One region of the Bacillus sp. K7 genome, then DNA from elsewhere that is predicted to be linked to it. Evidence: predicted binding sites of a transcription regulator. Region 1 holds the regulator's gene; the other holds the start of a gene.
The links. Region 1 encodes Rex, which represses fermentation and respiration genes when NADH is low (regulators of the CRP and FNR family bind a similar motif). Its sites were predicted from a motif close to TTGTGAAATATTTCACAA; they were not measured.
Positions count from the first base shown of each region.

Region 2: the regulator Rex is predicted to act here: its motif matches at 1,743-1,760, upstream of M1D98_RS01750 (L-lactate dehydrogenase).

Region 1 covers NZ_CP096406.1:617,793-621,890, reverse strand. Annotated here, with positions in the region: gene M1D98_RS03255 (CPBP family intramembrane glutamic endopeptidase) at 1-59, shown strand, start outside; gene M1D98_RS03250 (YdiK family protein) at 56-247, shown strand; gene tatC (twin-arginine translocase subunit TatC) at 478-1,245, opposite strand; gene tatAY (sec-independent protein translocase protein TatAY) at 1,252-1,425, opposite strand; gene M1D98_RS03235 (redox-sensing transcriptional repressor Rex) at 1,447-2,094, opposite strand; gene moaC (cyclic pyranopterin monophosphate synthase MoaC) at 2,091-2,603, opposite strand; gene M1D98_RS03225 (ABC transporter ATP-binding protein) at 2,729-4,098, shown strand, end outside.
Region 2 covers NZ_CP096406.1:324,170-328,267, reverse strand. Annotated here, with positions in the region: gene M1D98_RS01755 (L-lactate permease) at 1-705, opposite strand, end outside; gene M1D98_RS01750 (L-lactate dehydrogenase) at 737-1,702, opposite strand; gene amyE (alpha-amylase) at 2,043-4,022, opposite strand.

The DNA of each region.
Region 1 (4,098 bases):
AGTATCTTGAGCAGCAGAGCACACAAATGCAATTGATTATTGGAGGATTATTTTTATGAGAAACCCGGTCGTTTGGGGAATGATCTATTTTGCCGTAGGGTGCATCTTTACTTATCTTGCCGCAAGCTCGCCAGGCAGCATGTGGTCATTCTACTCCATCCTGCTGATGGTGTTCGCCGCTTACAACATCAGCATTTCATTTAAGATGTTCGCCTTTTCATTTAAAATCAAAAAGAATCAGAAATAAAGAAAATCCATTTCTCGGAGAGAAATGGATTCGAAATTAAATCCTAAAACGGTTTTCGTTTTAGGATTTTGTCATTTTTCAGCGTGATTGAGAACCCTTGAAGCCTAGGAAAGGCGAGCATTGGAGCGGAGCGAATGTTTTAATTCGTGAGCACCAACGCACAGGCTTGACAACGAATGCGAGGGTTTGTCAACACGCCCGAATCCATTTCTCACATGAGAAATGGATTTTTATGATTGCCCTGAAGACACGTCCTGATCGGCACCACTGCTTTGCTGTGCTTTCCGATAAGCGGCCCTCGATATCAAAATACTGATTTCATATAAGATCAACAGCGGAACAGTGACCATCATATGAGACAAAAGCTCAGGAGGCGTAATCAAGGCAGCAATCACAAGCAGCACAAAATACGCATACTTTCTGACTTTCGCTAAGAACATCGGAGTCACAATTCCAAGCCTGGTCAAAAACATGAGGATGACCGGCATTTGAAACAATAAGCCGAACGGAATTGTCAGCTGCAGGAGAAAGTGAAAATACTCATTAATTCCGATCACCTGATTGACATTCAAGTCTTGAGAGATTCGCTTCATAAAATCAACCACAAAAGGAAATAAAATATAATATGAAAAGGATAAGCCCGCTAAAAACAGCAAAACAGAGATTGGAATGTAGCTGAGCGTCACTTTTCGCTCTTTCTCATAGAGGCCCGGGCTCACAAAAGCCCAAAGCTGATACAGAATCACCGGCGAGGTCAGGACAATTCCGATGATAAACGCGAATTGCATAAACACAAAAAGCGGGTCTGTCAGATTAAACGCGTTAAGCGTCAGCTCTTTCGCCTCATTTGTTTCTTGCAGATATACAATAATCGGCTTCGCTAAAAAAAATCCCGCGATAAAGAAAACGACAAAGGCCAACGCCACAACCAGCAATCGTTTTCGAAGCTCAGCAATATGCTCCAGCAGCGACATTTGATTCACTTTCATTCTTGTCATCCTTACTTACTGATCTTCTTTCTTTTTTTCCTCTTCATCACTCGTTAATCCTTTAGTAGCGTTTTTGAATTCACGAAGTGTGTCTCCAGCTGCTTTCCCCAGTTCAGGCAGCTTTTTGGGACCGAAGATAATCAAAGCAACGATTGCGATAACAGCAAGGCTTCCAGGACCGATCGGCATATGTGGGCTCCTCCTTTCCCTCTATTCGATTTCCTCCAAAACTGAATAATGCTTTAAGAAATAAACAAGTGACTGAAGCTCTACAGCTAAATCTATATGATGAATTCGAATGTGTTCCGGCACATTCAAACGGGCCGGCGTAAAATTAAGAATTCCCTTTATCCCTAACGCGACTAATCTGTCTGTAATGGGCTGAGCGGCAACTGCTGGCACTGTTAGAATGGCAACTGATTCATCTTTTACATACTGTTCAAGGTCATTAAGATTATAGACGGGCACACCGCCTACCTCAGTTCCTATTTTACTCTCATTTATATCAAAAGCCATAGAAATTTTTGTGTTATTATTTTTTGTGAAATTATAGTGAAGAAATGCCGTTCCCAAGTTCCCGACACCAATCAAGATGACATCTGTCATTTCATCCTGATCAAGCGTTTTGCGGAAAAAAGACAGCAAATAATCCACGTTATATCCATATCCTTTTTTGCCAAGAGCTCCAAAATAGGAAAAATCCCTGCGAATCGTGGCGGAATCAACCTTTACGGCATCACTGAGTTCAGCGGAAGATACACGCTGTTTTCCTGACGCATGCAGGTTCTTTAAAAAGCGATAGTAGAGCGGCAGCCGTTTTGCCGTCGCCTGCGGAATTTTTGATTGATCCTTATTCATTTTTGGTCCTCCACATTATACTCAGATAGTTCTCTTTTAAAGTCACCGTTTTTCCCGCCTGTCTTTTCAAGCAAGAAAGTAGGGCCGATGACCATCCCTTTATCAAGAGCCTTGCACATATCGTAAACAGTAAGAGCGCACACCGATGCAGAAGTGAGCGCTTCCATTTCCACACCTGTACTCCCTTTCGTTTTGACCTGTGCTTTTATATGAAGTATAACTTCTGTTTCTTTTATTTTCCAGTCAAACGATATATCTACCCCGCTCAGTGATAGCGGATGGCACATCGGAATGATATTGGACGTTTGCTTTGCGGCCATAATGCCTGCCACCTGCGAAACAGCCAATACATCTCCTTTACCGATATCGTGACTTTGTATTTTCTCGTACACTTCATGCTTCATGTGTACGCTTGAAACAGCCGCCGCAGTACGGACAGTCGAAGATTTTTCGCTGATATCCACCATCTGGGCTCGTCCCTGTTCATTAAAATGAGAAAATTCATTCATATTCAAACTCTCCTTAAAAAGATCATACACTATTTTCTTCTCTATGTCTTATTCGGCCAATGTATTGTTTGCTGACTTCTGATTGATAAGCTACACTTAACTTATTATAGCAGAGGTGAAATAATATGATGATCTTACAAGTTAATCAGCTGTCCAAATCATTTGGTGCTGATACTATTTTAAACAATATAAAGCTGGAAGTCAGAAATCGTGATCGCATTGCCATTGTTGGTCGAAATGGCGCGGGTAAATCCACGCTGCTTAAAATTATCGCAGGCCAGCTATCGTATGAAAAGGGCGAAATCATTAAACCGAAAGATATGACAATGGGATATCTCGCCCAGCATACGGGCTTGGATTCTAAGCTTACCATAAAAGAAGAGCTGCTGACTGTTTTTGACCACTTGAAAGCAATGGAAAAAGAAATGCGGACGATGGAAGAAAAAATGGCGGCAGCTGATCCGGATGAATTGGAAAGCATTATGAAAACCTATGACCGGCTTCAGCAGGAATTCAAAGATAAAGGCGGCTATCAATATGAAGCGGATGTCAGATCTGTGCTGCACGGCCTTGGTTTCAGCCATTTTGACGATTCTACACAGGTCCAAAGCCTGAGCGGAGGCCAGAAAACAAGGCTGGCCCTAGGTAAGCTTCTATTAACACAGCCCGATTTGCTCATTCTCGATGAGCCGACAAACCATCTGGATATTGACACACTAACCTGGCTTGAACATTATTTGCAAGGCTATTCAGGCGCCATTATGATCGTTTCGCATGACCGCTACTTTTTGGACAAAGTGGTAAACCAAGTGTACGAGGTATCAAGAGCTGAAAGCAAAAAATATCACGGCAACTACAGCGCTTATCTCGACCAAAAAGCCGCGCAATATGAAAAAGATCTGAAAGTATATGAAAAGCAGCAGGACGAAATCGCAAAGCTCCAAGACTTCGTAGACCGAAATCTGGCGAGAGCCTCTACCACAAAACGAGCGCAAAGCCGCAGAAAGCAGCTTGAGCGAATGGACGTCATGTCAAAACCGCTCGGCGATGAAAAATCTGCAAGCTTTCATTTTGATATTACAAAACAGAGCGGAAACGAAGTCTTGCGTGTTCAGGATCTCACAATCAGCTATGAAAACCAGCCCCCGCTTTTAACGGAAGTGTCGTTCATGCTCACAAGAGGAGAAAGCGCTGCGCTTGTCGGCCCTAACGGAATCGGTAAGTCGACATTGCTGAAAACATTAATGGACACCCTGAAGCCAGATCAAGGAGCGATCTCATATGGCTCGAATGTCAGTGTCGGCTACTATGACCAGGAGCAGGCTGAGCTGACTTCCGCTAAACGTGTCCTTGATGAACTGTGGGATGAGTATCCGGGGCTTCCGGAGAAAGAAATCAGAACTTGTCTCGGAAACTTCTTGTTTTCCGGAGATGATGTATTGAAACCCGTGCATTCATTAAGCGGGGGCGAAAAAGCAAGATTGGCCCTTGCTAA
Region 2 (4,098 bases), 290 kb from region 1:
AACCGCTGTATACACACCGCTCACAACCAACAGGGCAGGCCAAGTCTGTTTGATTCCTTTCATTCGGTCTAAAAGGAAGACGAGCAGAAACGGAATGAAAAATGTGATCATCGGCAATGTCCACATCAATGTCCGTGACAGTTCAAGAGCGGACAAATCACCTATCTGCGCCCCTGTAATGACAGGAATTCCGATCGCCCCGAAGGCTCCGGAGGCTGCGTTCGCAATCAAGCAGAGCGCTGCCGCTTTTAACGGTTTAAAACCGAGTTCGACGAGCAGCGCCGCACTAATCGCAATCGGAACACCAAAGCCGGCCGCGCCTTCCAAAAACGCGTTAAAACAAAAACCTATTAATAATAGCTGTATTCGTTGGTCTGGCGAAATGCCGGCAATGCTGGAACGAATAATCGTGAACTTTCCGGTTTTCACAGCGATTTTATACAGCCACACCGCCATCAGGACGATATAGCCAATCGGCCACAGGCCGCTCCCGATTCCTAACAAAACAGAAGAAATGGCTTTTTCAACCGGCATATGAAATGCCAGAACGGAGACGATGAAACTGACGGCTAAGGTAAGAAATGCCGCGAGAATGCCTTTCATTTTAAAAACAGTTAAAGCCAAGAGAAAAAAGAGAATTGGAGTGAGCGCCACAAGTGCGCTCACATACTCGTTTCCAAACGGATTATACAGCTGCTCCCACATTGACAATCAGCCCTTTACTTTGAAGTTGATTCTAGTTGACGTTTTGTTTTGCAAAATGCGGCTTTAAAATGTTTTGAAGGACGTCTGCGCTGTGAAGGAACTGTTCTTTTTCTTTCTCATTTAAGTTCAGCTCAGTAATGCCTGCAATACCTCCGCGGTTGACAACAGCAGGAACACCGATGTACACGTCATCTGCGCCGTATTGCCCGTCCAGATATGTGCTGACAGTTAAAATGCTGTTTTCATTATGAAGAATGGCTTTCGTAATACGGGCAAGACTCATCGCAACACCGTAATAAGTCGCACCTTTTTTCTCAATAATATGGTAAGCGGCGTTTTTCACGTCATCTACGATCTGGTCAAGCTCCTCTTGTTTATACGCAGCATTTTTTTCAACAAGTTCACTAACCGGCATACCGCCGATATTCGCGTGGCTCCAGACAGGAAGCTCTGTGTCGCCGTGCTCGCCGATAATATGCGCGTGCACGTTTTGAGGCGCTGCGCCAAAGTATTCGCTCAGCATGTAACGGAATCTCGCAGAATCTAGTGTTGTGCCGCTTCCGATCACCCGCTCTTTTGGCAGGCCGCTGAATTTCCATGTCGCGTAAGTCAGAATATCAACCGGATTTGTCGCGATTAAGAAGATGCCGTCAAATCCGCTCGCCATCACTTCACTGACGATTCCTTTGAAAATCTTTATATTCTTTTCTACTAATTCAAGGCGTGTCTCACCAGGTTTTTGGTTTGCTCCCGCGCAGATGCAGACAATATCAGCATCCTTGCAGTCTTCATATGTTCCGTAAGATGTTTTGACCGATTGCGGCGCAAACGCTTTTCCGTGGTTTAAATCCATTACATCGCCCATTGCTTTTTCTTTATTTAAATCAATGACCACAAGCTCATCTGTGATCGCTTGGTTCAATAACGCAAATGCATAACTGCTTCCAACAAAACCCGCTCCGATTAAAGCTACTTTATTTACATGTTTGTTCATCATTAATCATCCTTCCAAGGGTATGTTTTTCTTTGATGTTTATTTGTGAAGTATTTCACATTTATATTGTGCAATATTTCACAAACTATTGCAAGAGAAAAGTTTTGTCTGATTTATGAACAAAAAAAGAAACCATCGAGGATGGTTTCTCAGATGATGCCAAAATCCTTAAAACGGTCTATCATTTTAGGATTTTGGCATCTTTTCAGCGTGATGTAAATACCCTTGAAATCTAGGAAGGACGAGCATCGACGGGCAGACCTGACATCGAATGCGAGGGTTTGTCGACACGCTGAGAAATGATCCATGTTGGTTTTCTATGAGATTCTCCCCTCGCTTTCCCTCAATAAGGAAGAGAACCGCTTAAGCCCGAGTTGTTATATACACCATTTTGCACATAATCAAATCCGGGCTGGTTTTGGCCGGGCACTTGGGCGCTGCCATTATTAAACATCACTTTGGCGTTCGTTGTATCCGTATCTGCAGGAAGCGTCAGCGTGTAAATTCCATCCGCATTCCTAGCCATTGCCTTTCCCGGCCAAGATCCGGTCAATTCGATTGTCCGGCCTCCATCCTGTTTATAGATATAAGCATTTACTTGGCCCCAATGATTCGGATTTTGATAGCCGATTGTATTAGCCAAAGACGGATCTCTTTTTATAAAAGTGTATTTCTGCGTCTTCGTTACACCATCACTGTTCGTCCCTGTTAACGTGATATTGTATGTCTTGCCAAACGGATCTCCCTTTCCGATCGTTAGCTGATCCCCATCTTTGAACGCAGTTTCTTGCCCATTATTCATTTGATACACGGCTTTTGCCGTATTCGCATTTGCACGCAGGGTGATCGTCAGTTGATCATTGAAAGAATGTGTAACCCCTGTTTTGACATTCTCAAGGAAGACGTGAGGACCGTTTGCGATATCGTCAGGATAAAGAACAGCCACAGATCTGGCATTGATCGTGCCTGTCAATTTACCATTCGTAACTTGAAATGCACCGGCCCCAGCTTTATTATCATAGCTGCCATCAGGTAATTTCGTTGGCGTATTGATGGTGACAGAAGATGAACCTGCATTTGCCAGCACAACGCCCTGTGAGCCGCGCTGATTCATGAATACCTGATTGTTTCCATTCGGATTCGAAAGTTCCTCAGGCTGTCCAGCCATTACATTGTGAAAAGTATTGACCGCAACGATAGCCTGGTCTTCAAACAAAGCACTCCCGCGATCGCCTATTTGGCTTTTCCCCGGGAATCTTACGCCATTCCCGCCGCCCTCAGGCCTGGAAAAGAAGAGAGGCGTACTGCCTGAGCGGGAAGCAATCACCGCCCAGCCTAACCGAATATCGTCATCGCTCATCCATGTGGACTCTTCCTCATCATTGGCATACGTATCATGCGATTCCACCCATGTAACTAACTTGTCCGCAGACACATCAGATGCATAATGGGAGATATTCGACTCGCTCAGATTACGGTTTCTTAAAGCAGACCTTATGGAATGTCCATAGTTCGATGCTGTCACATTCATATAATTCGCATATGCAGCATCTCTGGAGGCACTATCTTGCAGGATTTCTCCGTATTGGAACTCGGCAGATGTATTTGTGAGATTCGGCCAAAATTGACTGCCGTAACTCCCGTCATCCGGAAGCTCTATATGTTTGGCGGCATCAAAACGAAAGCCGTCTGCACCGTCATTCAATGCTCTTTCTAAGAAACGTTTCAGATAGGACTGCACTTGTGTATTCTGTGTATTCCAATCATACAGCCCGAGCAATGAATTCTGCGTAACATCCCATCGATCGGACCAGTTTTTAATTTGTGTATTTCCATGTGTCCAATTCGGAATACTCTTTATCTCGTTGGAAATTGCGGCATAATCGCTGGTGGTATGGTTGATGACCGCGTCAACAATGACCTTTACGCCGTATTCTTCAGCCGCTGCGCACATTTCTTTAAATTCTTGTTCAGTACCTAAATAACGGTTGCCGATTTGGTACGATGTCGGCTGATACAGCCAATACCAATTCGACATGCTTTTGTTTCCTTGGTTCCCTTCCTTCACTTGGTTGATCGGAGACGTCTGGATGGCTGTATATCCTGCTTCATGAATATCCTTCATATTGTGTTTTAACGTATTGAACGACCAATTCCAGGCATGAAGTATGGTTCCGTCCTTGACCGATGGTGCTGTAAGCTCATTCGATTTGGTCGCTGTTACAGCATTTGCAGCCGCCGGTCCTGCCAGAACCAACTGAAACAGCAGCAAAAATCCAGCGAATAACGGCAGAAAAGAGGTTTTGAATCGTTTTTCAAACATTCATGACACTCCTTATATGGTTTTTATAAACTTACGGCGGAGTCAAAAACCCCTCTTACAAATCTTCCGCTTCCTC